4 regions of the Microbispora sitophila genome follow, and region 4 is predicted to be linked to each of the others. Evidence: riboswitches for the same ligand, from Rfam matches in the RefSeq annotation. Region 4 holds a riboswitch; each other region holds the start of a gene.
The links. Region 4 has a riboswitch for cyclic di-AMP ahead of IL992_RS48775 (C40 family peptidase). Riboswitches for the same ligand answer to the same signal wherever they lie in the genome.
Positions count from the first base shown of each region.

Region 1: it holds a riboswitch for cyclic di-AMP, as region 4 does, so the genes downstream of both, IL992_RS08495 (C40 family peptidase) here and IL992_RS48775 (C40 family peptidase) in region 4, are expected to answer to the same signal.
Region 2: it holds a riboswitch for cyclic di-AMP, as region 4 does, so the genes downstream of both, IL992_RS24920 (C40 family peptidase) here and IL992_RS48775 (C40 family peptidase) in region 4, are expected to answer to the same signal.
Region 3: it holds a riboswitch for cyclic di-AMP, as region 4 does, so the genes downstream of both, IL992_RS21715 (glycoside hydrolase family 25 protein) here and IL992_RS48775 (C40 family peptidase) in region 4, are expected to answer to the same signal.

Region 1 is NZ_JADBGC010000004.1:93,585-100,860, reverse strand. Features, by position in the region: gene IL992_RS08515 (manganese catalase family protein) at 1-167, shown strand, start outside; gene IL992_RS08510 (Nramp family divalent metal transporter) at 395-1,681, shown strand; gene IL992_RS08505 (glycosyltransferase family 4 protein) at 1,694-2,803, opposite strand; gene IL992_RS08500 (gluzincin family metallopeptidase) at 2,954-3,862, opposite strand; gene IL992_RS08495 (C40 family peptidase) at 3,966-4,526, opposite strand; cyclic di-AMP (ydaO/yuaA leader) riboswitch at 4,601-4,755, opposite strand; gene IL992_RS08490 (C40 family peptidase) at 5,070-6,032, opposite strand; gene IL992_RS08485 (NYN domain-containing protein) at 6,169-7,276, opposite strand, start outside.
Region 2 is NZ_JADBGC010000013.1:267,476-274,751, forward strand. Features, by position in the region: gene IL992_RS24885 (TetR/AcrR family transcriptional regulator) at 1-122, opposite strand, end outside; gene IL992_RS24890 (WD40 repeat domain-containing protein) at 200-1,111, shown strand; gene IL992_RS24895 (hypothetical protein) at 1,191-2,282, shown strand; gene IL992_RS24900 (serine hydrolase) at 2,564-2,986, shown strand; gene IL992_RS24905 (hypothetical protein) at 3,013-3,240, shown strand; gene IL992_RS24910 (isochorismatase family protein) at 3,317-3,859, opposite strand; gene IL992_RS24915 (MarR family winged helix-turn-helix transcriptional regulator) at 3,918-4,358, shown strand; cyclic di-AMP (ydaO/yuaA leader) riboswitch at 4,720-4,877, shown strand; gene IL992_RS24920 (C40 family peptidase) at 4,972-5,511, shown strand; gene IL992_RS24925 (helix-turn-helix transcriptional regulator) at 5,680-6,669, opposite strand; gene IL992_RS24930 (VOC family protein) at 6,786-7,184, shown strand.
Region 3 is NZ_JADBGC010000011.1:186,219-193,494, forward strand. Features, by position in the region: gene IL992_RS21705 (hypothetical protein) at 1-88, shown strand, start outside; gene secD (protein translocase subunit SecD) at 122-2,368, shown strand; gene IL992_RS21715 (glycoside hydrolase family 25 protein) at 2,447-3,169, opposite strand; cyclic di-AMP (ydaO/yuaA leader) riboswitch at 3,182-3,328, opposite strand; gene uppS (polyprenyl diphosphate synthase) at 3,607-4,332, shown strand; gene IL992_RS21725 (oxygenase MpaB family protein) at 4,329-5,792, shown strand; gene IL992_RS21730 (acyl-CoA dehydrogenase family protein) at 5,838-7,022, opposite strand; gene dmpG (4-hydroxy-2-oxovalerate aldolase) at 7,031-7,276, opposite strand, start outside.
Region 4 is NZ_JADBGC010000039.1:2,926-10,201, reverse strand. Features, by position in the region: gene IL992_RS42470 (L-aspartate oxidase) at 1-298, shown strand, start outside; gene IL992_RS42465 (type III pantothenate kinase) at 306-1,088, shown strand; gene lysS (lysine--tRNA ligase) at 1,148-2,833, shown strand; gene IL992_RS42455 (NADP-dependent oxidoreductase) at 2,952-3,875, opposite strand; gene IL992_RS42450 (helix-turn-helix domain-containing protein) at 4,112-4,360, shown strand; gene IL992_RS48775 (C40 family peptidase) at 4,394-5,353, opposite strand; cyclic di-AMP (ydaO/yuaA leader) riboswitch at 5,503-5,656, opposite strand; gene IL992_RS42440 (amino-acid N-acetyltransferase) at 6,050-6,601, shown strand; gene IL992_RS42435 (RDD family protein) at 6,749-7,276, shown strand, end outside.

The DNA of each region.
Region 1 (7,276 bases), on a different contig from region 4:
AGTTCGCCTATCTCCTCAACCCGGAGCCGCTCGGGGACCTCGCCATGGCGCCGCCGCCCGACCCGAAGCTGTACGACACCTACGACGGCAGCATGGGCGAGCCGAAGAGCCCCGCCCTCGGCACCGAGGTGGGCCCCGTGGGCAAGCTCAAGGACAAGCTCACCTGACCGAGCCCCGCCGAGGTGGTGAGCGCACGCGGAGGCCGGTCGGACACCGGCCTCCGCTCTTTCCACCGCGCCACGCTCACCCCGCGGCACCTGCGCCGTTCCGCGTGTGCCGTACTCGCGTCGCGGGGCTGCCACCGCCGGCCGGAGAACGCGCCCAGGCCGGCATTGTGCGCCGCCCGCCGTAGACCTCTTGTCTGTGAGGCTTTCGTGTTTCCTGTGAGGCTTTCGTGCTCGACTCCCGCCGTCCCCTGAACGGGCCCGCGCCCGCCGTTCACGCCGGGGGGCGGGCTACGCCGGGCCGCCTGGCACGGCTGGCCGGCCTGTGCGGTCCCGCCTTCGTCGTCTCCGTGGCGTACATCGACCCGGGCAACTTCGCGACCAACATGGCGGGCGGCGCGCAGTACGGAACGATGCTGCTGTGGGTGATCGCCCTCGCGAACGTGCTGGCCATGTTCGTGCAGGCGCTTTCGGCCAAGCTCGGCATCGCCACCGGCCGCAACCTTCCCGAACTGTGCCGCGACCACCTGCCGCGCCGGGTGAGCCTGCCGCTGTGGGTGCAGGCCGAGCTGGTCGCCGCCGCCACCGACCTGGCCGAGTTCATCGGCGGGGCGATCGCCCTGAACCTGCTGTTCGGCGTGCCGCTGCTGCCGGCCGCCGCCATCACCGCCGTCGTCTCCTCGCTGCTTCTCATGCTCGCGCCGCGCGGACGCCGCCGGTTCGAGGCGACCGTCGCGGCGATGCTCGCGGTGGTCCTGGCCGGCTTCGCCTACCAGGTGCTGCTGTCGGGGTCCCTCGCCGGTGTGGCTGGCGGTTTCGTGCCCCGCCTGGCCGGGACCGACAGCCTGCTGCTGGCCACCGGGATCGTCGGGGCGACCGTCATGCCCCACGTCGTCTACCTGCACTCGGCCCTCACCCAGCACCAGGGCGCGCACGGCGGGCCCGAGGAGGATGTGCGCAGGGAGGATGTGCGCAGGGAGGCCGTGCGCGCCAGCCGGATGGACATCGCCGTCGCCCTCGGCGCCGCCGGTCTGGTGAACATGGCGATGCTGACCGTGGCCGCCGCCGCCTTCGGCGGCGGCGATCCCGGCAGCCTCCAGGCCATCCACGCCGGTCTCGGGCAGGTCCTCGGCCCCGGGGCGGCCGTCGCGTTCGCGCTCGCCCTGCTCGCCTCCGGCCTGGCCTCCTCCAGCGTGGGGACCTACGCCGGGCAGGTGATCATGGCGGGGTTCCTGCGCCGCCGCGTACCGCTCCTCGCGCGGCGGCTGGTCACGATGCTCCCGGCCATGGCGGTCCTGGCCGCCGGGGTGGACCCCACGCGGGCGCTCGTGCTGAGCCAGGTCGCGCTGTCCTTCGGCATCCCGTTCGCCCTGGTCCCGCTCGTGGCGTTCACCAGCAGCAGGAAGCTGATGGGCGACCTCGTCAACCGCCGCCTCACCACCGTCGCCGGCGTCGTCGTCGCCGCCGTGATCAGCGCGCTGAACGGCTTCCTGCTCGTGGAGGTGTTCACCGGCTGAGGCGGCCTCGCGTCACAGAAGTGCGGCGAACCGGGCCGCGACGAGGTCCCAGCGCCACTCCTCCTCGATCCAGGCCCGGCCCCGCTCGCCCATCGCGCGGGCGCGGGCCGGGTCGGCCAGCAGGTCGCACAGCGCGCGGGCCACCGCCGTGTGCGACGCGCCGTCGACCACCAGGCCCGTCTCGCCGTGCCGTACGGCGTCGGGGGCGCCACCGGAGGACCCCGCGACCACCGGCAGCCCGGTCGCCGACGCCTCCAGGTAGACGATGCCGAGGCCCTCGACGTCGAGCCCCCCGAACCTGCTGCGGCACGGCATGGCGAACACGTCGCCCGCATCGTAGTAGGCCGGGAGGGACGCCCAGGGGACGGACCCGGTGACGACCACCGAGCCGGTCAGGCCGGCCCGGGCGGCCGTACGCTCCAGCGACCGCCGGAGGGGGCCGCCGCCGACCAGGAGCAGGACCGCGCCGGGAACCCGCCGCAGGACGAGCGGCCAGGCCCGCAGCAGCACGTCCTGGCCCTTGCGCGGCACCAGCCGGGAGACGCACACGACCACCGGCCGGTCGCCCAGGCCGAGCGACGTGCGGACCCGGTCGCCGCCCGCCCCCGGGTGGAAGGCGGCGGTGTCCACGCCGGGCGCGAGCCGTACGAGCCTGGAGGCGGGGACGACCCGGGCGATCCGGCGGCGCGTGTAGTCGCCGAGGTAGGTCACGACGTCGGCCCCCGCCCCGATGCGGCGCAGCAGGGCGCGCGCGCCCGGCAGGCGGGCCCACGACGCCTCGTGCCCGTGGGTCAGCATGACGATCCTGGCCGCGCCCGCGGCGCGCAGGACGGGGGCGAGCAGCCCCAGCGGCGCCGCCGCCCCGAAGACGACGGTGGCGCCGTCCTCGACGAGTTCCGCCGCCCTTCTCGCCACCGAGCGCGTCGGCAGCATCAGCGAGGAGGGATGACGGACCACCTCGTACGGCTGGCGGGCGTCGAACTCCTCGCATCCCTTCCAGCGCGGGGCGTACACGACCACAGAGCCGGGCGGCCTGCGCGAGGCGAGGCCGTGCACGAACGCCTGGATGCCGCCCGGTCTGGGCGGGAAGTCGTTCGTGACGATCAGCGTCCGCTTCGTCATCCTCACCCCCGCTGCCGGCGTGGTCGCGCGGTCCGCCCGCGCGCCGCCCGGGAACGCATTGTCGCAGCCACGGCCGCCACCGTCGCGCTGTGCAAATCAGGCGCCCTGCGCAAATCAGGCGCCCTGTGGAGATCGGGCGCCCTGTCGTGATCAGGAACGGGCGAGCCGCTCACGCGCGTACGACCGCCATTCGCGGGTCAGGCCGTCGGCGGTCAGCCCGAGCACCTCCCGTAGGGCGGCGCCGATCTCCTCGCGCAGCGCGGCGCGGTAGAGGGCGACCAGCCTCCGCTCGCCGAACCTGGCGGCGATGTAGCGGCAGGCCAGCCACGCCTCCTCGTACGCCTGGGCGGGCCTGGCGGCGAAGTCGGCGGGCCCCGGCAGGGCGTTCAGCGCCGCCCTCCCGGCCGCCACGTCGGCGGCCAGCTCGGCGGCGACCGCACGGACCGGCAGCCCGCTGTCCAGGTAGCCCACGTAGTCGGCGAAGCCCTCCATGAGCCACATCGGCACGGCGCGGCCACCGGCGGTCGCCACGTGCGTCAGCTCGTGGGTCACGACGACCAGGCGGCCGGTCGCGGACAGGCGGGCGAACGCGGCCGGCTGCACGATCACGCGGCCGCCGGTGGCCACGGCCGCCAGGCCGTCCACCTTCGCCGGCGCGGCCAGCACGGCGGCCTGCTCCTCGGTGCGCGGCACGAGGACCACCGCGCCGCCGTACCCGCCCCAGATCCTCGTCACCGTACGGCCCGCGCGATCGGCCAGCGCGGCGATCTCGGCGACCAGCGGCCGGGGCGACCCGACGACGACGGCGCGCTCGCCGCGGGCGACGGAGGCGCCGGTCCACATGCTCGGTTGCTCCCGTACGGCGGCCCGGGCATCCAGCCGCAGGGCGAGCAGCGGGTCGGGCGGCGCCGCGGCGGCGGGCCCGGCGAGCAGCGCGGCCAGCGCGGCGGCCACGGCCGCGATCCGGCCGACCCCGTGGGGCGGAACTTCAGGCCGGCGCCGATCGGCCTCGGCGCGCACGCCGGGCACGCCCCCGGGCACGCCGCTCGTGGCAGTCACGCCGTGCATGCTAGCCAGCACGTGTCACGGCCCCGTCCACCTCGGCGAGGTGGACGGGGCCGTGAGGACGGCGCCGGTCGAGGGGGCTGGTGACCGGTGCCCGTCAGACGCCGGGGCGGACGGCACCCACGAAGGTGCTCCTCCGGTAGGCGTCCAGCTTGTCGATCCGGACCCGCGTGCCGCTGTGCGGAGCGTGGATCATCTTGCCGTGCCCGACGTACATGCCGACGTGGCCGCCGCCGCTGGTGAAGATCAGGTCACCGGGCTTGAAGTTCCCCCAGGACACCTTCTTCCTGACCGCGCTGCGGATGGACCACGTCGTGCGCGGCAGCCGTACGCCCGCCTTGCGCCAGGCGTACTGGACCAGGCCCGAGCAGTCGAACGCGCCCGGTCCCGTGGCTCCGTAGCGGTAGGGGTCGCCGATCTGCTTCTCGGCCACCTTCACCGCGCGCTGGGCCTTGGCCCGCTGGAGCGCGGCCCTGGTGACCTTCCGCTTGGCGGCGCGCTTCTTGGTCTGCTGCTTCTTCGCGGCGGCCTTGCGGGCGGCGCTGTTCGCGCTCTTCGCCGTGGCCGTCTTCGTGGCTGTGGCCGTCTTGACGACCGTGACCGTCACCGTGTCGGCCGCCGCCGGCTGTGCACCGGCGACCCCTACGGATGCCGTCAAAGCGGCACCACCAAGGGCAATTCGGGCAAGACGGGACAGGCTAGCGGGGGTGGTAGACAGGATCTCTCCTCGGGTCTTCCGCTCACGCCTACCGGGTTAGCTGACGGGTTCGGGCGGGGAAGTCGCCCTACGGCGCGCGATGCGCCGATTCACCCCGGACCTTCGCGTGAAGGTCGATGGTTCCCCGGCTCCGTGCCTCCTGACTGCACGGACTCGGCAGGCCACCGGCGCCGGGGGATCCCGCGAGGGGGAGGGTGATGGAGAGCGCCGGTGACGGTGGATGACTGCGCGACCGGCCGGCCGGACCGGGAGCGCGGCGGCGAGGCGTGCTCGCCGCGGCCCAGAAGCTACCGAGGACTCGCCGCGTTCGGCAAAGTCCTCCAGCCGGATAAAGATCGGATAACGAAGGCGGCGGAGAAGAAACCGCAGCTTACCCGCATCGCAAAGGGCTAAGTGTGACTCTGCTCACAATCTCGGCAACAACGGCTAAACCAGGTCACACAAGTCACAAAAGGCACAAAGATCACAGAGACGGCCTGGCCCTCAGGGACGGACGGCTCCGATCGCGTGATACTCGGCGAGTGTGACAATCTTCACAACATCGCCGGTCTGCGGCGCGTGCACGACCTTGCCGTCGCCGGCGTAGATGCCGACATGCCCGTATCCGGCGTGCCAGAGCAGGTCGCCCGGCTGGAGCTCGTCCAGCGAGACCCTGCGGCTCGCGCCCCAGGCCCACTGCTCGTAGCTGGTCCGCGGCAGCGTCACGCCCGCCGCCGCCCACGCGGCCTGCACGAGTCCGGAGCAGTCCCAGGCGTCCGGTCCTGTGCCCCCGTAGCGGTACGGCTTGCCGACCTGCTTGTAGGCGAACTGGAGGGCCGACAGCGCGTTGCCGGACGCCGGCCCGGTGTAGACGACGCCGGCGCTGTTGGGATTGCCGGGGTTGTACGTCCCGAGCGAGCGCAGCAGCTTCATCTGCTCCCTGACGAGCTTGTCGACCTTCTCCTTCTCGTCGGCGAGCTCGCTCTTGACGTCGGCGGCCTCCTTGTACACCACCTTGCTCTGGTCGCGGCGGTCCTTGAGGTCCTTGATGGCGCCCTCGTACTCCCTGAGCCGCCCGGCCCGCTCGGCCGACATGTGGTTGAGCGTGGCGAGGCCGCTGAGCATGGCGTCGGGGTTGGGGCTGTAGAAGACGCCGCCCCACGACCCCATCTCGCCGACCTGGTAGCTGCTGACGGCCATCGAGACCAGCCCGGAGCGGAGCGCCTCGACCCGGACGTTCTGCTTCTTGTAGTCGTCGTTGATCGCGAGGTACTTCTGCCTCGCCTTCTTCCACTTCTCGTTGGCCGCGTTGTAGCGGTCCACGAGCTTGTCGGCCTGCTCGTTGAGCTTGTTCAACTTCGCCTTGGCCTGCGCGACTGTGGGCTTCGGATCCGCCTGCGCGCCCGTCACCGGCGTCAGCAGGACCACGGCGGCCAGACTGGCGGCCACCGGCACACGCCCTCGCACTGAGGCCCCCTTTAGATCAACGAAACCTGCGGCGCGACTCTATCTAGGCGATCTTGAAGCTTCAACCTATTCGCAGGTATTCGCGGCAGTCATCACTCACGGTGACGACGCCGGGCCGGAGCGCGCGTACGGCGCTTCAGCCGCGGCCGAGACGGCGCAGCAGCAGGAGCGAGGGCACCGGCCGGGCGCCCATGCGGCGCACCGACTCGGCCACCTCCCGGTCGGAGGAGACCACCGCGATGGCCCGCCCCGGCGGCTCCGCGCGCACCAGCGTGCGGATGAGGTCGTCGGCGATCTCCCCGGGCGCGCTGAACATCACCCGCACCCCGCGCGGCGCGGACACCTGGACGGGCCCGTTCAGCTCGGCGCCGTCGAACACGCACGTCACCTCCGCCCGCGTCTGCACGGCGAGCCCGCCGAGCCCGGTCAGCAGCCGGGCCCGCTGGTCGGCGAGGGTCAGCGACGGATAACCGGTCTTGGTCACGTTGTAGCCGTCGACGATCAGGTGCAGATGGGGGATGGCCAGGAGCTGGTCGAGGAGCTGGGGGTCGTCGTTGGCCAGGGCCCGCGCGGGCACGGCCGTCACGCCCGGCTCGCCCGGCAGCACCGCGTTCACGTAGTCGGCCGGCCTGCTGATCGTCGTGGGCAGGCCGAGTTCCTTGCGCAGCCCGGCGGCGGCGTCCTGGAGCGCGTCCAGCAGTACCCGCACCCGGGCGTCCTCGATGCTGCGACCCTCGCGGGCGGCCCTGCGGCTCGCCTCCAGCTGGCGCTCGGCGTCCGCCAGGCGCTCCCTCAGCCGGCGCAGCTCGGTCTCGGCCGCGCCGTTGGCGCTCGCGACCCTGGCCCGCGCCTCGGCCGTCTCCGCCTCCAGCTCGGCCGCCCTGGCCTCGGCGGCCCTGACCCGCTCCCGGGCGTCGTGCAGCTTGCGCCGCAGGTCGGAGTTCTCCGCGCGGGCCGCCTTGAGCTGCTCGCGCACCCGGTCGATCTCCTCCTTGGCGGAGGCGCGCTGCGCCGCGAGCTGCTCACGCAGCCGCGTCTCCGCCTGCTCCCGCTGGGTGCCCGCGGCGGCGGCCTGCTCCAGGTCTGTCCGCGCCTGCTCGACCAGATCCGGCCAGCCGGGCGGGCGGGTCAGGTAGGCCGCAGCCGCGACCAGCACCGGCTCGGCCGCGGGGGGCACCGTGCCCTCGGCCAGGCTCGCCACGAGCTCGGGCCAGGCGGTCTCCACCGTCTCGGCCACCCGCTCG
Region 2 (7,276 bases), on a different contig from region 4:
CCGCCCTTGGACACGCCCGCCCGCCGGGCGACGGCGTCGAGGGTGAGCGACTCGGCCCCTTCCGCCAGCAGGACCTCGGCGGCGGCGTCGAGCAGTCGGTCTTTGGAACTCGGCCTTGGCACAGGGCCAAACTATACCGGCCGACCGGTGTAGTTTCGGGCCCGGCAACATTGAGGGGTTATCCGGCATCTCACCCCATATGAGATTGCGTACGGTTCTCGCGACACTTCTCCTGACCGCTGTTCCGCTGAACGGACAGCCCGCGGCGGCGGCCACGCCGGTCACGATCGCGTACGCCCAGCGAACGCAGACCTGGGAACTGGTGCTCACCAACGGAGACGTGGTGAAGGTGCCCGAAGCGCTCGCCGTGGCGCCCCGCGACACGGTCAACGCCGGGACCCGGACGGCGTTCCTGATCAGCGGGGACGGCCGGCACTTCTTCTACTTCCGTAAGTCGGACGGACTGTTCGTCGAGCGGACTCTGCACGGCGAGGAAAGAGCGATCCGGAACATCGAGGCGTACACGACCGGCGAGGAGTGGCCGTCGGTGTCGGACGACGGCAGTTTCGTGGTCACCGGGACCTCGGCGCCGGGACTGGGGGTCTTGGTGGACCTGCGGAAAGGCAAGACGTTGCCGCTGCCCGGAGGGACGGACCAGTGGGGCTTCGCGGGCTTCAGCCCGGACAGCAACCGGCTGCTGATGGAAGGGGTGGGGGGTCGGGTGACGGTGTTCGACCGAGGGCTGCGCACCCGGCTGCGGTCGAAGACGCGGCTGTCGCCGATGGCCCTGGCGAACGACTACGTGACAGCGGCGGCGCCTGTCGGTTCGTGGCCCAAGTCTCGCAAGCTGCGCCTGCTCAACCTGCGTACCGGCAAGGCGAGCGGCACCGTGACCGTGCGGTTGCCCCGGGGACAGTACGTCGACGACCTCGACTTCGATAAGGCGGGACGCCTGATCGTCCGGTCGAAGACCAGGACGGGCGTCGCGGTCTACCGGGTCTCGAAGACGACCGGAAAGGCGACACCGCTACGGACGATCACCAGGCCCGACGTGAAGGTCTGGGTGCTCCCCGGGGACGACGACTACGAGCCGTGGACGGAGAAGAAGTGAGTCCGGCCCTTGCCACCGGCGACGTGTGAACGGCTCCCCTCCATCAGACGTCGTACTGGTGAGCGGAAGGGGAAGCATCGTGCGTACCGTATTCGTCTCGACCATGACGGCGCTCGGGCTGGCGTGCCTGCCGGCCGTGGCGGCCCACGGCGTGAGCCGGCAAGGCGGCCAGACCGGGGAGAGCGCGCCGGCGTGGCGGCTGACCAGGGTGAACACGCTGCCCGGGGACGACGCCCTCAACGACGTGACGGCCCTGGGCAACGGGTCGGTGTGGGCGGCCGGACACCGGGTCGTGAACGGCGGGCAGCGCGGCCTGGTCCAGTGGTTCGACGGCGGATCGTGGAAGGTGCTCCCCGGCAGCCCGCCGTACGAACTGACGGCCGTGACGGCCAGCTCGAACAGGGACGTGTGGGTCTTCGGTCCGGGGAAGGCCGCTCGGTGGAACGGCCGCGCGTGGTCCACCGCCTCGCTCGGCAGCGGCTTCTCCGCGACGGACGCCGACGGAACGGGCGCGAAGGACGTCTGGGCGGTCGCCGAGTCCTCGGCCTCGGCCCGGCACTGGACCGGGTCCTCCTGGAAGAGCGTGCGGTTGCCGGCCCGCGCCGCCGCCGTCGACGCGTACAAGGCCGGTGACGTCTGGGCGGCGGGAACCAAGGGCGATCGTCCCGCGATCATGCGGTGGAACGGAAGGTCCTGGGCGCTGGTGCCCACGCCCGCGATCACGCGTCCCGCGCCCGACGCCGCCGCGGTCCTCAACGACATCGCCGTCGTGAGCCCCGGCAACGTGTGGGCCGTCGGCGGCGTCACCTGGGAAGGCGCCGACGACGAGGGTGACGACGTGACCTACAGCCGCACCCTGGTCATGCGCTGGAACGGCCATTCATGGCTCGCCTCAGTCGGTGCCGTCAACGCCCAGCCGTACACGGAGGTGGAGCCCGACGGCAAGGGCGGCGTGTGGGTCGTGCAGGGCAGCTGGAACCCCACCCTGTGGCACGTCACGGGTTCGGCCTGGCGGAGCACTCCGCTCCCCCGGAAGGCCGGCACCGACGCCGCTCTGTTCTCGATCGCGCGCAGGCCCGGGACGGCGACGGTGTGGGGTGCGGGGTTCACCGTGCCGCAGGGCGACCCCGACGACCCCTCGGCCGACGGCACCTTCTGGCGTACGCGCTGACCGGCTGAAATCGCCATACGGTGAACCGGTAGGAGTGGCCGAAGGCGGAGAGGTGAGCATGCGGGGGAGCGAAGTCCCTCATCGCGCGGGGCGTCCTGACGCCGACTCTCGCAGCCGCCGCCTTCGGCTCGGCGTGCTCGGCCGGGTCCCAGACCACACCACCGCAGACGCGGACAGGTCTTCCCACTCCGTCGGCCACCCTCCGTCCCGCCACGACCGTCTATCCGGGAGCGGAATGGCGTCGCATCAGCCCGGATGACGCCGGTTTCGATCGCGCCGGGTTGGAGAAGATCGCTCTCGATGCCGGGAGGAGAGGCGCGAACTGCCTGGTCGTGATCCGGCATGGGCGACTCGTGGCCGACTGGCACTGGAACGGCACCGACACGACCACCAGCCAGGAGGTTTTCTCCGCGACCAAGTCCTACGCCGGCACCCTGGTCGGCATCGCCGAAGCGGAGGGCAGGCTTTCCATCGACGACAAGGTGTCTGAGTACGTCCCCGAATGGGCGGGCACCCCCTCCGCAGACGTCACTATCAAGGACATCCTGACCAACGTCTCCGGCCGGCACTGGGATGTCGACACCGACTACCGCCGCCTCGTACGGGCCGCCGGTCGCACCGGCTTCGCCGTCGGTCTCGCCCAGGACGCGGCCCCCGGGGACGTCTGGGCGAGGCGGCGACCGGCCGGCCGTCGCAGAAGCTGAACGCCGCGTACGGCTACCTGTGGTGGATGAACGCCCGCGGTCCCGTCGTCGACCCGCTGAAGCCCAGCACGCGAGAGCGGAGTTCCGCCGCCCCGCGCCGGCGCCTGGTCGACGGCGCACCTCACGACATGCACTGGGCACTGGGTTTCGGCGGTCAGGTCGTCCAGGTCGATCCCGGCTCGGACACGGTCGTCGTACGGCTCGGACGGAATGTCCCGGGAGACCGTACGGGCCTGCCGAAACCGCCGAAGTAGTGACCACGGCCCTCGTGAAGCCGTAGGGAGACCAGCGCTGCGCGAGCCGGGGCGATCGACGGCCAGGGTCGGCGAGTCATACCAGTTCGTGCAGGGCGGTGATCACCCGCCGACCGGTGGGTGTGGTGAAGTCGCGCACCATGTCGGCGGCGAAACCCGCCACGGAGGTCACCACGCCGCCCGCGGCCTCGATCTGCCGCAGGGCGGCGTCTTCGGTGCGGGCGGTGACGCCTCCGCAGGCGTCTACCAGGACCTGTACGCCGAGGCCGTGCGTGAGCGCGTCGAGGGCGGTGCGCAGCACCACGATCTCCGTCGTCACCCCGCAGATCACCAGGGTGGGACGGCCCGCGGCCAGGACGGCCTCACGCCAGACGGCGTCGTCCCAGCAGGACGGTCCGGTGCGCACGTACGGCTCACCGTCCGGCACCTCCTCGATCATCACCGGGCCGCCCGGGCGAGGTGCGGCAGAGACGGTGAACGGTATGCCGAGGGCTGTGACGAGTCCGTTCAGAACCCTGGCCGCGCGGCGGACGGACGAGGCCGGATTGGTGGCACTGACGTCGACGATGCCGTCCTGGAGGTCGGCGAACACGACGTGGACGGAGGCGGGATTCAGCACCGTTCTGACTCCTAATCGTTCATAGTTTGAATGATATTGAGACGGTAGCATTATGGGCATGAACGATGTCAAGCTGACCTCCACGCTGGCCTTCCGGCTCGGCACGCTGGGGGCCGTCATGACCGAGCGGTTCTCGGCACGCCTGGCCGACCACGGCCTCAAGCCCAAACACGTGGGGTTGCTGGCGCTGCTGGAGTCCGGAACGGCGACCTCTCAGCTCGACATCGCCAAGCTCATGAACGTGGCACCCAGCCTGGTGGTGTCGCTCGCCGACCGGCTGGAGGAGCTCGGCGCCGTACGACGTGAACGCGATCCCCTGGACCGCCGCAGGCAGACACTCGCGCTCACCGGCGAGGGCCGGGAGCTGCTGGCCACATGCGCCGCGGCGGCGGCCGAACTCGACACGGAACTGACCGCCGGCCTCAGCCCCGAGGAGACGGAGGCGCTGCGAAGCACCCTGGGCACTCTGGCCCGCCGCAACGGCCTGCCCGCCGACTAGGCGGCCGACATCCCCTCCCTGCCCAACCTCAGCACGTACGACTCACAGGAGACGTCGGCCAGGTCGTTCCGGCGCGCCGTTCGCTGGCTATACGCGCGTGCGTTGACGGCCCGCAAAGCGCTCGACGCGTGTGACGCGCATCACACTCCCCGCCGTGCAGACACTCCTTGACCTGCGGTTTTGGGCTTTTGATCCTTTTTACGCGATCCTTACCCGTTTGGGGCCTTTGCGACAATATGGGGCAAGTTGGTAGTTTCCTTGCCCTACGACGGGGTCCACGTGACGCCGCCGTTACGAACCCGGCCGGTGTTCGAAATCGACCATCCACTGTCACCGTCGCCACGCCCTCCCGCCCCCCTGGGCGCCGGTGATGCCGAATCCGTGCAGCAAGGAGGCCCGGAGCCGGGGAACCAATCGACCTTCGACGAAGGTCTGGGGTGAATCGGCGCGTCAGCGTCGTAGGGCGACTTCCCCGCCCGAATCCGTCAGCTAACCCGGTAGGCACAAGCGGAAGACCCTAGGGAGAGATCCCCTGTCTACCAACTCCACCACTCTGCTCCGCATCGCCTGCGTCACGATCAGTAGCGCAGCACTCACCGCCTCCGTAGGAGCCTTGAGCGCGCTCCCCGCGGCCGCCGCGTCGGGGGCGGTGGCAGCCCCGCCAACGGCCTCGACGGTCATCCCACCCGAGCCCCCCGCCACGGTGACCACCCCGTACAACGGCGCGGCCCCCGCGGCGTCCACGGCGGATGACTCCGCGAACACGAAGGTCACCAAGTCCGCTCTCCAGCAGGAGAAGGCCGAGCACGCCATCAAGGTGGCGAAAAGGCACCTCGGCGATCCGTACATATGGGGCGCCACGGGCCCACGGGCGTTCGACTGCTCCGGGCTCGTCCAGTTCGCCTGGCGCAAGGCCGGCGTCAAGCTCCCGCGCACGACGTGGTCGATGCTCAGCGCCGTCAAGAAGAAGGTCTCCCTGGCGCATCTCAAGCCCGGCGACCTCATCTTCACCAGTGGCGGCGGCCACGTGGGCATGTACATAGGGCACAAAAAGGTGATCAGCGCCCCCCACAGCGGCGCGGTGGTCAGCGTCGACAAGCTCAACGGCTACTGGAGGAGCAGCTTCCTCACCGCCGTACGCCCCGGCGTCTGACCCCGGGGCCGCGGATACATCCTCGGCGGAGATGTCCCTGGGCGTGCCGCCGCCAAGGGCATCTCTGCCGATCGGACTACGCGCCATCCGCGATGAGGCGCAACGACCCCAAACTGCTCCGTCGACTGAGGCGCGTCGACGTCCCCACTCTCCTGCAAGCGCTGCGCTTCAGCCTGTGCCCGGCGGGGGCGGGACCTTGCGGGCGGAGGCCGCGAGCCGCTCCGCGAGCGCGACGACGAGACCGCGGAGCTCGTCCGGTCGCTCGATGACGAACGGCCGGTCGAGCGACGCGAGCACCGGAGGCAACCAGTCGAGCCGCTCCGCCCGCACCTCGACGCGGAGCCAGCCCTCGGTCTCGGGATCCGCGCCTTCCGTGGACGGGGACTCCTCCACGGTCGCGACGCCGGCGGGAAGCCGGGCGCGGATCTGCTCGACCGTTCCCTGCATTCGCAGGACCACTTCATGCCGATACCGAGCCTTGGCGAACCCCGACAGGACGTGCTGCGCCGGATCGAGCCCGGCGGGCGGCTCGAACGAACCGGGCAGGGTCCTCGCGTCCGCGATGCGATCCAGCCGGAAGGTCCGATCCTCGCCGATCTCGGGATCCGCACCCGTGACGTACCACCGGCCCGAATGGGCGACGAGCCCGTACGGATGCAGCGTGCGTTCGCTGCGCCGGCCGTCGGCGGCGGTGTACCTGATCGAGATCGGCCGGTGATGACGCACGGCATCGGCGACGGAGAGCAGGACCGCGGTCTCCGGGGCGGCGAACTCGCCGGGCGGAGCCGTGAAGGCGAGGGATTCGAGCACGGTGCCGAGCCTGCGGGCGAGCCGCTCGGGCAGGACCCGCCGGATCTTGGCCGCCGCCGTCTCACTCGCCGTGCCCGTCGTCGTCGTCAACCCTGACCGGCGGCCGGCGACCAGGCCGAGCAGCACGGCGAGCGCTTCGTCGTCGCTCAGCATGAGCGGAGGCATGCGATATCCGGGGGCGAGCCGATACCCGCCGTAGCGGCCGCGCACGGACTCGACGGGCACGTCGAGGTCGATCAGGTGGTCCACGTATCGCCGCACGGTGCGCTCGTCGACGCCGAGCCGGTCGGCGAGCTCGGCCATGGTCCGGATGCCGCCCGACTGCAGAAGCTCCAGCAGTGTGAGCACGCGATGAGTAGGTCGAGCCACGTCACAACAATCTAGTGAAAATACTGGGCGGTTTCTGTCCGGTATTCGCTCTAGTGTGCCGCGGGAGGACACCCCCACGAACCAGGGAGATCACCATGGACTTCGTATCGATCCGCATCATCACGGGCGACGTCGCGCGCCTCGTCGACTTCTACGAGCGAGCCACGGGAGTGCGGGCCAGTTGGTCCAGCGAGGACTTCGCCGAGCTCAGGACCGCCTCCGCCACCCTCGCGATCGGCAGCACCCGCACCGTCCCGCTCTTCGCCCCCGGCGCCGCCCGGCCTGCCGGCAACCGCAGCGTGATCATCGAGTTCCTCGTCGACGACGTGGACGGCGTGCATCAGAACCTGGTCGGCTTCGTCGAGGAGTTCGTCAACGAGCCCACGACGATGCCCTGGGGCAACCGGTCTCTCCTGTTCCGCGACCCCGACGGGAACCTCGTCAACTTCTTCACTCCGGTCAGCCCGGCCGCCATCGAGAAGTTCGCCCGCTGACGACGCGACACCGCCCCTCGTTCGACCGCCCGCGCCAAAATCGTCCAGGTGTTTTCCAGGCGACAAATGCCGACGATCGGCGCCACCGGGTG
Region 3 (7,276 bases), on a different contig from region 4:
CCGGGCCGGGCCGCACCACGACGGCCCGCCCGCACAGTGCCCGCGCCGGGCCGCCTCGGCGCGCGCTCCTCCCTCCACGGCGTACTGAGACCTTTCCCACTCGTACGCCTGTGGAGGCTTCATGTCCCGTGCGCCCCTGTGGCGCGCGGTGGCGGCGCTCGCCGTCATCGCGACCTCACTGCTGCTCGCCCTCACCATGGCCCCGCGTCTCGGTCTCGACCTGCGCGGCGGCACCCAGCTCGTCTTCGAGACGAAGGACTCTTCCACGGTCAAGGCGGACGCCGACGCCACCGACCGTGCCCTCGACGTGCTCCGGCGCAGGGCGGACGCCCTCGGAGTCGTCGACCCCACCCTGGTCCGCTCCGGCGAAAGGCGGATCATCGTCGAACTGCCCGGCGTGCTCGACCCGCGCGAGGCCGCCGCGGTCATCGGCAAGACCGCTCAGCTCAACTTCCATCCGGTGCTCGGTCCCGCCGAGGACGGCGACAAGGACGCGGTCGCCGACGAGAGCGGCCAGAAGCTGAAGCTCGGCCCGGTCGCCCTCAGCGGGGCCGGCGTCACCGACGCCGCCGCGCGCAGCGACCCCCAGATGGGGCCCGGCTGGTTCGTCACGATCGACTTCAAGGAGCCCGGCCCCTGGCGGGAGCTGACCGGGAAGGCGGCCTGCGCTCCGGTCGGCGACCACAAGCGCCGCGTCGCCATCGTCCTCGACAACGAGATCATCTCCTCGCCGCAGGTGGCCGACTCGGTGGCCTGCGACGCGGGGATCTCCGGCGGCACCACGCAGATCACCGGGTCGTTCACGCCCGAGGAGGCGCAGAACCTCGCGGTGCTGATCAAGGGCGGCTCGCTCCCGGTGCCGCTGGAGGTGGTCGAGCAGCGGACGGTCGGCCCGACCCTCGGCGCCGACGCCATCGCGGCGAGCGCCAAGGCCGGCGTCGTCGGGGTGATCCTGACCGCGGTGTTCATCGGCGTCGTCTACCGGCTGGTGGGCGTGCTGGCCGCGGTCGCGCTCGCCTGCTACGGCCTGATCTCGTACGCCGGGCTCGTGGCCATGGGAGCCACGCTCACGCTGCCCGGCCTGGCCGGGTTCGTCCTCGCGATCGGCATGGCGGTGGACGCCAACGTGCTGGTCTTCGAACGGGCCAGGGAGGAGTACGGCGAGGCGCCCCGCCGGGGCCTCAAGGCGGCCCTCGACCGGGGCTTCAAGAACGCCTGGAGCGCGATCGCCGACTCCAACATCACCACCCTGCTCGCCGCGGGGCTGCTGTTCTGGCTCGCCTCCGGGCCCGTGAAGGGCTTCGGCGTGACGCTGGCCATCGGCGTGCTCGCCTCGCTGATCTCGGCGATGCTGATCACCCGGGTGCTCGCCGCCGCCCTGATCGGCAGGATCGGCCCCCGGGCCTCCGGCATCGGCTCGATCGGCCGGGTCAGGACCTGGCTGACCCGGCGCGACCCCGACCTGATGCGCGGCAGGCGGCTGTGGCTCGGCGTCGCGGCCGGACTGCTCGTGCTCGCGGGAGCCGGACTGGTCACCCGCGGGCTGAACTACGGCGTCGAGTTCACCGGCGGCCGGATCGTCGAGTTCGGCACGAGCAGGCCCGTCGACGTCACGGCGGCGAGACAGGCGGTGGCGGACGCCGGGTTCCCCTCGGCCGTCGTGCAGCGATCGGACGACGCGATCTCGGTGCGCACCGGGCAGATCAGCGCCGACGACGTGGTCCGCATGGAGGAGGCGCTGGACCGGCGCGTGGGCGAGGTCACCAAGCAGCGTGACGAGCTCATCGGGCCGAGCCTCGGCGAGGAGTTGCGCCGCAACGCGCTCATCGCGCTCGCCGTCGCGCTCGCCGCGCAGCTCGTCTACCTGGCGTTCCGGTTCCGGTGGACGTTCGGCACGGCGGCCGTGGCGGCGCTGTTCGTGGACGCGGCCGTCGTCGTCGGAGCGTTCGCCTGGATGGGCAAGCCGATCGACGGGGTGTTCCTGGCCGCGATGCTCACGATCATCGGCTATTCGGTCAACGACAAGGTCGTGCTGTTCGACCGGGTGCGCGAGCTGTGGCCGGTGCGGCGCGGGGAACCGTTCGGCCGCGTGGTGAACAGCGCGATCCTGCAGACCGTGCCGCGCACGGTCAACACCGGGCTCGGGGCGCTGTTCATCCTGGCGGCGCTGGCGGTGTTCGGCGGCGACTCGCTGCGCGACTTCGCCGTCGCCCTGCTGATCGGCATCATCGTGGGGACGCTGTCGTCGTCGTTCGTTGCCGGGCCGGCGGCGATCGCGCTGGAAAGGCGCAACTCGCAGCCGCCGCCGGCTCCCGCCGCCCCGCGTGCCAGGCCCGTGCGGCGCGACGGCTCCGGCGCCGTGGTCTGACCGATCTGATCGGCCGGCCTGGTCTGATCGGCCGGCCTGGGCCCCGGGGCGGGACTGCCCGCCCCGGGGTCCGTACGGCTACGGACGGCCGAGCGCGCGCAACTGGAGGGGCGTCAGTGCGGAGACGTTCTGATCGATGGGCGAGTCGGTGTACTGGTGGATCGCCCAGGACTTCCAGTCGGCGGGCGGCGTGATGTCGCCCGGGGCCTTGCTGTAGTGGGCCACCCACAGCGGGTACTGGCCGAGGCCGTGGCCGTACTCGTTGGCGAAGTTCCAGCCGCTGTAGAACATCGGCTTGGTCCCGGTCTTGGCCGTCACGTACTCCAGCCAGGTCTTGGCCCACTGGTTGACGTGCTCGACGGACTCGCCGTCGGTGGTCTCCAGGTCGAGCACCAGGATGTCGCCGGGCTTGCTCGGCTGCGCGTTCACCACCTCGAGGAAGTGGTCGGCCTCGGCGATGGGGTCATTGGAGGGATGGCCGTAGTGGTAGACGCCGCGGACAATGCCCTTCTTCTCCAGCTCCCGCCAGTGGCGGGGGAAGGACGAGTCGGTCCACGAGGTCCCCTCGGTGGCCTTGATGAAGCCGAACTGCGCGCGGCTGTTCATCCAGTCGTGGTCGGCCTCGTAGCCGGAGACGTCCTGGCCGTACGTGTGCGGGTTCGCGTAGGCCGGGGCGGGCAGGACGACGGCCGCAGTGACGGTGGCCGTGGCGGCCGAGACCGCGAGGGTCGCCGCCGCGAGGGCGGAGCGCAGGCGCCGGCGGAAGGGCCGGCTCCCGAGGGAGAGCCGATGGCTGGACATGACGGGGTTGACTCCTTGCTTCCATGCCGCCTACCGGGTTAGCTGACGGGTTCGGGCAGGAAGTGCCCTACGGGCGCATCTGGGGGGCCTACGCGCCGATTCACCCCGAAGAGAGTGGGTCCCCGGCTCCACGTGACGCGGATTCGGCGGCCGCGCGATGATCGCGCGGTCCGGGCAACGACACGGCAAGGGGATAGGACGGCGGAATTCGCTCCGTACCCATGCCGTGTGCACTAAAGGTACACACACGACAAGAATGGTGTAAACAGGACAAAACATGTCTTTACCTGGCCCGATACCACCTCGGGCCGCCACCGCCAGGCAAGTAAGGGCTGCGATTACCAACGGTAAGTGTTCGTCGCGTCACAATCTGTGAAAGAGTCCGTCCTCGGAGGGATTCACTTGGGGGTCTGCGTCACTTCGGTAGGGCGGGTGGGGTGAGAGGCATCCCTCATCACGTCGCCTGTGTCATGGACGGGAACGGCCGGTGGGCCGCACAGCGGTCGCTGCCCCGCACCGCGGGGCATCGGGCGGCCGAGGCCGCTGTGATCGACGTCATCGAGGCGGCCCATACGGCCGGCGTCGAGTGGCTGAGCCTGTACGCCTTCTCCACGGAGAACTGGCGGCGGCCGGCCGCCGAGGTCGACGTCCTGCTCCGACTGGTGCGGCGCGCCATCCGGAAACACGCCCTGGCACTGCACACACGCGGGATCCGCTGCCGGTTCCTCGGGGTCACCGACTCGCGGATCCCGCCCGCGCTGGCCAGGGACATCGCCGACCTGATGGCGCTGACCCGCGACAACCGGCGGATGACGTTGACGGTGGCGTTCGATCACGGCGGTCGCCGCGACATCGTCGAGGCCGCCCGGTCGCTGATCCGCGACGGGGTGCCGCCCGAGCAGGTCACCGAGGAGAGTTTCGCCCGCCGTCTGCCCCACCCCGACATGCCGGAGGTGGACCTGGTCATCCGCACCTCCGGTGAACAGCGGATCTCCAACTTCATGCTCTGGCAGGTGGCCTACGCCGAATGGGTCTTTCCCCGGGTGCTGTGGCCCGACTTCCGGGCCGAGCACTTCTGGGAATGCCTGGAGGTCTACCGACGGCGCGACCGCCGGTTCGGCGGCGTACAGGCACCGGCTCCTACAGGAAAGGGATGTCGATGAGCGACGCAGCAGCAGCCGGAACCGACGCCGATCCGCTCGGCCCGGGATCGATGCTCCACCGGTTGACCCGGCAGACACGCTGGGGGCTGGTGGCGACCCGGGCCATCGTCCTGGAGGCGGCGCACCCGCAGATCGGCGCCGCGCTGATCACCAACTCGACCTTCGTCGCGCACCCGTGGCGACGGCTGCGCAACACGGTGCTCAGCTCACAGCGGATGGTCGACCCCGACGCGCGGGTCCGGCAGCGGGAAGCAGCCCGGCTCAACCGCCTGCACGCCCGCATCACCGGCACCGATGCCGAGGGCCGCCCGTTCAACGCCGCGGATTCCGAGGCGCGCGCCTGGGTGGTGGCGACGCTCTTCGAGTCCACGGTCACGATGTGCCGGCTGAGCGGCGAGTCCGTCGACGGCCCCACCTTGGACCGGCTGTACGCCGAGTTCCAGTCGTTCCTCGCCCTGATGGACCCCTACGGGGGCAAGCTTCCGCCCACAGTCCGGGAGTTCTGGCGCTACTACGCGTCCGTGGTGGAGGATCGGCTGGAGAACACCGAAGCGGTCCACGTCATCCTCGACCGCCTGTTCGCGCAGGTGCCCGCTCCCCCGCTGCTCCGCGACCGGCCGGCCGTGTGGGCGGCGGGCAGGGCGCTCGCCGGTCCCGCGGCCACCGCGATCATCGTGGCGTCGCTGCCCGAGTCGCTCCGCGCACGCCTGGGGCTCGCCGAGTTGCCGGGCACGCGCACGCTGATGCACGCCGCCTACCTGTCCACCCGGCTCGCGACCCGGGTGCTGCCGGAGGCGTGGACGCGGCTCGACACGGTCATGACCATGCTCGACCCGGCGTACGCCCCGCAGCGAAACGGCGACGCGCCGGCCGGACCGCCCGTGCTGGAAGGGCTCCGCCGTGGCGCGGCGAAGGCGGGGGCGCTCCTGCGCCTCCTCACGCCCGATCCGGAGACGGCGGCCGCGGGCGACTCGACGGTGCGCTCCGCCTCGCGATTCTTTTCCGAGGTCCTGGACCAGACCGGCGACGGCCACCTCGACTGGCCCGACCTCGCCGCGATGGCCCGGGAGATCGCCACCCGTCTCGACCTGGACGCCCAGGACGAGGACCGCTTGTTCTCCGCCTTCGCCGACTGGTGGCGCGAGCTGCAGAAAGAACTGGACACCGACGGCGACGGCCGCATCACCGGCCATGAGTACGCCGCGGCCACCGCCGCCATGGCCGGCTCCGCCCTCATCAGGATCGCCGAGGTCCTGTTCGACGTCACCGACACGGACGACGACCAGGTCATCGACGCGCGGGAGTACCAGGCTCTCTTCCGCACGGCGTTCGACCACGACCCGGGCGGCGGCGACGCCGGCGAGCGACTGACCCGGGGCGAGTTCGTCCGCCGGTTCCTGGGCTTCATGGCGGGCCGCCGCCACTCCGGCGTGTACGACCAGATGTTCGCCCAGTCCTGACGGCATCGCCTCCGGCCCGCTCGCCGGCGCACGCCGGGTCAGGCACTAGATCATCGAGCGCATCGGCCCGTGCGGCGGCTCGATGCCGAGCTGCGTCAGCGCGGAGACGTGGAAGACCGAGCCGGGCACGTGGATCGCGTGGGCCAGCCCGACGTGGGCGTCCCGCCAGAAGCGCTGGATCGGGTTGTCCACGCGCATCGCGTTGCCGCCCGACCGCGCCACGATCTCGTCCATCGCCCGCACCGCGCGCCAGGCCGCCTGGACCTGGGTGCGGCGGCCCACGGCCCGCTCGTCGAAGGTCACCTCGCGGCCGGAGGCCACGATGTCGTACATCCGTGAGGCGTTGTCGAGCAGGGCCGCCCGCGCCGCCGCGATCTCGGCCGCCGCCTCGCTGATCGCGTACAGGACGTAGGGGTCGTCCTTGATCCTGGTGCCGGTGATCTGCACGCGGCCCTTCTGGTACGCCATGTGCTGCGCGAGCGCGCCCTCGGCGATCCCGATGACCGAGGCGGTGATCCCGAGCGGGAACGCCGCGGAGAACGGCAGGTGGTACAGCGGGTTGGTCAGCCCCGCCTCCTTGGCCTGGCTGCCGTCCACGACCTTGTTGTACGGGATGACCCGGTAGTCGGGGACGAACGCGTCCTTGACGATGACGTCCTTGCTGCCGGTGCCGCGCAGGCCGACGACGTTCCAGGAGTCCTCGACGATCTCGTAGTCGGACCTGGGCAGGATGAGGTGCAGCGAGGTCGGCGGCTGGGCCATCTTGCCCTCGGCGTCGCCGAGCATGCCGCCGAGGAAGATCCAGTCGCAGTGGTCGGTGCCCGAGGAGAACTGCCAGCGGCCGTTGAAGATGTAGCCGCCGTCGACCGGCCGGGCGATGCCCATCGGCGCGTACGGCGAGGCGATCCACGTGTCCTGGTTATCGCCCCAGATCTCCTGCTGGACGCGGGGGTCGGCGAACGCCATCTCCCAGGGGTGCACGCCCACGACGCCCGCCACCCAGCCGGTCGATCCGTCGAGACTGGCCAGCTTCATGATCGTCTCGGCGTAGTCGCGCGGGTGGAACTCGAAGCCGCCGTGGGTCTTCGGCTGGAGCATCCGGATGACGCCCGCCTCCCGCAGCACCTTGGCCGCTTGGTCGTCCAGCCGGCACAGCGCCTCGTTGGAGGGGGCGAGCGCGCTGATCTCGTCGGCCCGCTGTGTGATCGCTTCGAGTACCGGGTTGGCCATGGCTTTTCTCACTTCTTCGCCGCGAGGGCGACTGCGATTTCGATGAGCTGGTCTTCCTGTCCGCCGATGAGCTTGCGGCGGCCGGCCTCCATGAGGATCTCGGCGCCGGACACGCCGTACTTCCTCGCCTGTCGGTCGGCGTGCTTGAGGAAGCTGGAGTAGACGCCCGCGTAGCCCATGGTCAGGGTCAGCCGGTCGAGCAGGCACTCGCCGTCCATGATCGGACGGACCACGTCCTCGGCGGCGTCGATGAT
Region 4 (7,276 bases):
GGCCGTACGGCAGGCCTTCCCCGGCCTGCCGATCGAGGTCGAGGTGGACCGCATCGACCAGATCGAGCCGGTCCTGGCCGAGGGCGCCGACGAGATCCTGCTCGACAACTTCACCGTGGACCAGCTCGCCGAGGCCGTACGGCTGGTGGCCGGGCGGGCGCGGCTGGAGTCGAGCGGCGGGCTGACCCTGGACGCGGCCCGCGCGGTGGCCGAGACCGGGGTCGACTACCTGGCCGTCGGCGCGCTCACCCACTCGGCCCCGGCACTCGATCTGGGCCTGGATCTTCGTGAGGCATAATCAGGGAATGCTGCTCACCATCGACGTCAGCAATACCCACACGGTGCTGGGCCTGTTCGAGGGTGAAGAGGTGATCGAGCACTGGCGGATCGCCACCGACCCCCGCCGTACGGCGGACGAGATCGCGGTGGTGCTCCAGGGTCTGCTCGGGCAGTCGCCGCTGCTCAAGGACGCCGACATCAGCGGCATCGCCATCTGCTCCACGGTCCCGTCGGTGCTCAACGAGATGCGGGAGATGTCCCGGCGCTACTACGGCGACGTCACGGCGGTGGTCGTCGAGCCCGGCGTGCGCACCGGCGTCCCGGTCCGGATGGACAACCCCAAGGAGGTCGGCAGCGACCGCATCGTGAACGCGCTCGCCGCCACCACCCTGTACGGCGGTCCGTGCGTGATCGTCGACTTCGGCACGGCCACCTCGTTCGACGCCGTCTCGGCCCGGGGCGAGTACGTCGGCGCGGTGACCGCGCCCGGCCTGGAGATCTCGGTGGACGCGCTGGCCACGGCCGGGGCCCAGCTCCACAAGGTCGAGCTGGTCCGGCCGCGGTCGGTGATCGCGAAGAACACCGTGGAGGCGCTCCAGTCGGGCATCATCTACGGCTTCGCCGGCCTGGTCGACGGCATCGTGGACCGCATGACGGCCGAGCTGGCCTCCGACCCCGACGACGTCACCGTGGTCGCCACGGGCACGGGTGCGCCGCTCGTCATCGGCGAGGCCCGTACGATCGACGTGCACGAGCCCTGGCTCACGCTGATCGGCCTGCGGCTGGTCTACGCCCGTAACGCGTCCTGACGACTGCCTCGCGTACGGGACCATAGAAGGCAGGATCCCGTTCAGAGAGGACTGACGTGATGGACGCCGACTGGGTGGCGCGTTTCGCCGATGAGGTCATCGCCGAGGCTGAACGGCGCGCACCGGGCAAACCCGTCGTCTGCGCGTCCGGCCTCAGCCCGTCCGGCCCGATCCACCTGGGCAACCTGCGCGAGGTCATGACCCCGCACCTGGTGGCCGACGAGATCAGGCGTCGCGGCTACGAGTGCGTGCACATCATCTCGTGGGACGACTTCGACCGCTTCCGCAAGGTTCCGGTGGGCATCGACCCCGCCTGGAACGAGCACATCGGCAAGCCGCTGACCACCGTCCCGGCTCCGCCCGGCAGCGAGTACCCGAACTGGGCCGAGCACTTCAAGGCGCCGATGATCGCCGCGCTCAACGAGCTCGGCGTGGAGTTCCACGGCATCAGCCAGACGCAGATGTACACCTCCGGCGCGTACCGGGAGCAGGTGCTGCTCGCCATGCGCGAGCGGCGGAGGATCGACGCGATCCTCGACCAGTACCGCACCAAGAAGGCCAAGGCCAAGGAGGTCACGGACGCCGACGAGGCCGCCGCCCTGGAGGGCTCGGGGGCCGCGAGCGAGGACGACGGCTCCGGTGCCGGGGGCTACTACCCCTACAAGCCCTACTGCTCGGTCTGCGACCGCGACCTGACCACGGTCACGTCGTACGACGACGAGACCACCGCCATGTCCTACACCTGCGTGTGCGGCCACGGTGAGACCGTCCTGCTGTCCGAGCACACCCGCGGCAAGCTGGTGTGGAAGGTCGACTGGCCGATGCGCTGGGCCTACGAGGGCGTGGTCTTCGAGCCGTCGGGTGTGGACCACAGCTCGCCGGGTTCGTCGTTCGTCGTCGGCGGCCAGATCGTCCGCGAGGTGTTCGACGCCCCGCAGCCGATCGGGCCGATGTACGCCTTCGTCGGCATCAGCGGCATGGCCAAGATGAGCAGCTCCAAGGGCGGCGTGCCGACCCCGGCCGACGCTCTGTCGATCATGGAGCCCGCGCTGCTGCGCTGGCTGTACGCCCGCCGCCGCCCCAACCAGTCGTTCAAGGTCTCCTTCGACCAGGAGATCCAGCGCATGTACGACGAGTGGGACACGCTGACCAAGAAGGTGCAGGACGGCACGGCGCTGCCGGCCGACCAGTCGGCCTACCGCCGCGCGTCGAGCACGGCCTCCCGGGTCCTGCCGGAGACGCCGCGACGGCTGCCCTACCGGACCCTCGCCTCGGTCGTGGACATCGCCACCGGGCACGAGGAGCAGACGCTGCGCATCCTGCGCGCGTTCGACCCGGAGATCACCGGGCTGGACGAGCTGCGGCCGCGGCTCGACCGCGCCCAGCACTGGGTGAACACGTACGTGCCCGCGGAGGAGCGCACGCAGGTGCGCGAGACGCCCGACAAGGAACTGCTCGACACGCTCGGCGAGCAGGACCGGGAGTCGCTGCGCCTGCTGGTGGAGGGCCTCGACGAGCACTGGTCGCTCGACGGGCTGACCACGCTCGTGTACGGCGTGCCGAAGGTGCAGGCCGGGCTCGACATGGACGCCAAGGCGGCCACGCCCGAGCTGAAGGCCGCCCAGCGCGCCTTCTTCGCCCTGCTCTACCGGCTGCTCGTCAGCCGCGACACCGGCCCGCGGCTGCCCACGTTGCTGCTGGCCGTGGGCCGTGACCGGGTGCGCGAGCTGCTCGGCCGCGCCTGATCTCGGGCCTGATCTCCTGCGGGTGGGCCGGACGGTATGACCGTCCGGCCCACAGCCGTGTGCCGGGACAGGCGAATCAGTGCAGGCAATTCAGTGCAGGCAATTCAGTGCAGGCGAATCAGGGCAGCAGGACCAGCCGGCCGCGGAGGCCGCCTCTCCGTAGCCGTTCGTGCGCCTCGGCCGCCCGCTCCAGCGGATAGGTGCCGGCGACCCGCAGGCTCAGCCGCCCCGCCTCGGCGAGCTTCGCGACGTCCCGGAGCTGGGCCGCGTCGGCGCGGACGAACACCGTCGAGACCCGGATGCCGCGCAGCGGCAGGGGGGCCAGCCCGGCGGCGACGGCGACGAACGCGCCCCCGTTGCGCACGGCGTCCAGCGCGGGCAGGCCGACGACCGCCGCGTCCACCAGGCCGTGCACGCCGCCGGGAACGACGGCTCTGACGGCCGCGGCCAGGTCGGTGCCCCTCGGGACGAACCATTCCGCGCCGAAGCCCCGGACGAGTGACTCGTCGCCGGGCGCGGCGACCGCGGCGACCCTGAGCCCTCGCGTCACGGCCAGCTCCACGAGATAGCCGCCGAGGCCACCGGCCGCTCCCGTGACGAGCAGGGTCTCACCCTCGGCGAGCCCGGCGAGATCGAGCGCCTGGACGGCGGTCAGCGCGTTCAGCGGCAGCGTCGACGCCTCGGGCGCGGCCACCCCGGCGGGCGCGGGCGCGACGGCCGTCTCGTCCAGCACGACCAGGTCCGCCTGGGCCTTGAGCGGCTCCGTCAGCCGGTCGGACAGCCCGATGACCCGTTCGCCCGGGCGTACGCCCGTCACTCCCGGTCCGGCCCGATCGACCACACCCGCCACGTCCCAGCCGAGTGCGTACGTCTCCAGGTGCGGCATGAGTCCGTTGTCGGCGAGGGCGCCCGCGGCCGTGAGCAGGTCGACGGGGTTCACGGCCGCCGCCTCGACCCTGATCCGCACCTGCCCCGGCCCCGGCTCGGGCTCTGCCACGTCGACGACCCGTACGGCTCCGTCCCGTGCCACCAGTGCTCTCATGAGTTCCTCTCCTTCCGATGTCGCAAGGAGCGTAAGGAGAGCTGCTCTCTTCTGGGAAGAAGGCACCTGATAGTGCGTAAGGCAGGAGAAGGTAAGTCGATGGCCCCCGGCTCGCGTCGCTCCACGGGCGGCGTACGACCGGAGGCTCGACTCCGAACCTTGACGACCTTCATGGCAGGCGTTTACCTTCCCTGAAGGGTGGGCCGACGAAGCATCGTCGTGGGGGAGGGCGGACGATGGGTGTTCCCGAGGTCGTCTACCGAGGTGACAATCTCGCCTCGGACCTTGAGCGTGCCGGTCTCACCGAAGAGGATCTGCTTCTCCTCGCGGAGCTGGCCAAGGGCGTGACCGCCGACCGGGTGGGCCGCAGTCTCGACGTCAGCGGGCGCACCGTGCGGCGCCGGCTGCGGTGCATCTGCGACCGGATCGGCGTCGCGACCGCGATCGAGGCCGTCGCCTGGGCGGCGCGCCGCCGCCTCATCTGACCGCGTTCGCGACGCCCTCTGGCGAGGAAGGGCTCAGTCGGCGACGCGCACCGCTCCCGCGAACGGCCGCCCGGCGATCTTCGCGATGTGGATGACGTCTCCCGTGCGCGGCGCGTGGATCATGTAGCCACCGCCGATGTAGATGCCCACGTGGTGCAGGTCGGGGTAGAAGAACACCAGGTCGCCGGGGCGGAGCTGGTCGCGGGAGATGTGCGTGCCGGCCGTCCACTGGTCGCCCGTGTAGTGAGGAAGGCTGATGCCGACGGACTGGTAGGCCGCCATGACCAGACCCGAGCAGTCGAAGGAGCCGGGCCCCTCGGCGCCCCACACGTACGGCTTGAGCTGCTGCTTGAGGGCCCAGCGTGCCGCCTGGGCGGCCTTGCCGTCGCCCACGATGGGGAACGACATCCTGCTGCGCGTCTCGGCGCCGACCGTCCGGGAGACCTGCCGGTAAAGGTTGCTCTCGGTCTTCTTGATCAGCTTGGTGATCTTGTCGCGCCGCGAGTCGAGGCCGCCGAGGAGCTTCTTGACCTCGGCCTGCCGGGCCGAGGCGCTCTCCCTGGCCCGCGCGGCGGCGTCCATGGCCTTGGTGACCTCGGCGACCTCCTGGCTCTCCTGGAGCTCCAGCGCGTACGTCGTGGAGGCCTGGTCCAGGTATCGCCGGGGGTCGGCGTCGCTGTCGATGAGCACGAGCGCGTTGCCGAGCCCGTTGGTCATGTAGGAGTGCTGCGCGAGGGCGCTCGCCTTCTGCCGGCGGACCTCGAGCTCGGCCTCGCTCTTGGCGAGGTTCTTCTTGGCGAGGTCGGCGGACCGCTCGGCCGCCTTCAGGCGCACGCGCTCGCCGTTGTACTGCTCGGTGAGGGTCTCGATCTCGGTGTAGAGGCTCTCGACCTGCGCGGTGAGCTCCTTGAGGCTCGGCTTGGGGTCGGCGGTGGCGCGGACCACCGGGGCGCCGAACGTGATCGCGGTGATCGCGACGCCGACGAACGCCAAGCGGCGGATGGCACCCGGACCGGCCGTGCCGGATCCGGATCCTCGGCCGCGGGCGTGCCTGCCCACCGGCCGTCCTCCACGCATGCGCAACCGAGCTCCTCTCCCACATGTGCCCGCGGCGGGCCCGTCGTCGAGACGGGGCCGTACGGCGGGGCACTTCTGAGCGCCTACCGGGTTAGCTGACGGGTTCGGGCCGGAGTAGCCCTACCTTTGCGGATTCACCCCTTGACGATCCGAGATCGAACCGATCCTGATCCTGCAGTTGGGTCCCCGGCTCCCCTTCGCACTCGGTGCTTCGAAGATTCGGCGCCCGGTCGCCGTGAGCGCTCACGATGACCGGCATCGTCGCTGGACGATAGTGCACGGCGAGTTCTTGCTCAACCAGAACTCCGAAACCCGTCTACGTTTGACAACCAAACGATCACGGTCGGGTCACGAGATCGGTAGTGATACGTCCGCGTTCACCTGGGTTTAGAGCGATCTGGGACTTTGGATGTGCTGCCCGGGCTGGTGAAAAAAGTGGGACGAACCGGAACAGTCACCTCGGGGGGCGGTCGTTCATCCGTCCGTATCTTGACGGCTACGGACGGTCAAGCATCATGTCGGGTGTCGCGTTTGGGAATGACCGTTATCCGTACGGGACCGCTCCGCGCCGACCGCGTTGGATCGGCCGCGGTCCGGCTAGGCTGGCCGGTCATGGAGCAGGTCGCCGCGCAGACATCCAGTGAGCCGGGTGCCATGGCCGTGACGGTGCGCCGGGCCAGGACGCCGGACGTCCGGGCGATCCGGCGCCTCGTCGACGCGTATTCGGGCGTCGGTCCCCGCCTGCTCAAGAAGAGCACGGTCACGCTGTACGAGGACGTCCAGGAGTTCTGGGTGGCCGAGACGGGCGGGCAGGTCGTCGGCTGCGGCGCGCTGCACGTGCTGTGGGAGGACCTGGCCGAGATCAGGACCGTCGCGGTGGACCCCGCGGCGCGCGGCGGAGGCATCGGCCACCGGATCGTCGCCGCGCTCATCGAGACCGCCAGGGACCTCGGCGTGCGGAGGGTCTTCTGCCTCACGTTCGCGGTGGAGTTCTTCGCCAGGCACGGTTTCACGCCCATCCAGGGCACCCCGGTCTCCCAGGAGGTGTACGCGGAACTGCTCGCGTCGTACGACGAGGGTGTCGCCGAGTTCCTCGACCTGGAGCACGTCAAGCCGAACACGCTGGGGAACACCCGGATGTTGCTGCACCTCGACCGTCATTGATCGCCATTGATGGGCATTGATCACTGATCTTGACGACGATTGTCGGCTGCTGCAAAGGTGACTGTTGATACACCTGTCGCTACTTTTGGCAATATCAGCGTGTGCTACAGACGTGCGGCGCATGCGTCTTCGAAACGAGGTGACACGGTGAGCACCGGACAGCCGCCGTACCCCCAGGACGAGTCGGACGGAACGCCACCGCCGTCATCGAACCCCGGGTACAGCACGGACAGACAAGCCCAGGACTACGACCCCGACGTCACGGTCGTCAGCTATCGCGGGCAGCACACGGGCCCGCAGCAGCCGCCCGGCTACGACCCCGCCCAGGGCGGCTACGGCCAGCAGCAGGGCTACGGCGCCCAGCAGAGCCAGCAGCAGGGTTACGGCCAGCAGGGCCAGCAGCCCGGTTACGGGCAGCAGGGTTACGGCCAGACCGGCCCACAGCAGGGCTACGGCCAGGAGGCCGCCCAGCAGCAGGGTTATGGCCAGCAGCCCGGTTATGGGCAGCAGCAGTACGGTCAGCAGGGGTACGGCCAGACCGGCCCACAGCAGGGTTACGCCCAGCAGGGGTATGGCCAGACCGGCCCGCAGCAGGGCTACGGCCAGACCGGCCCGCAGCAGGACTACGGCCAGCAGTACGGTCAGCAGGGCTACGGCGCCCAGCAGGGCCAGCAG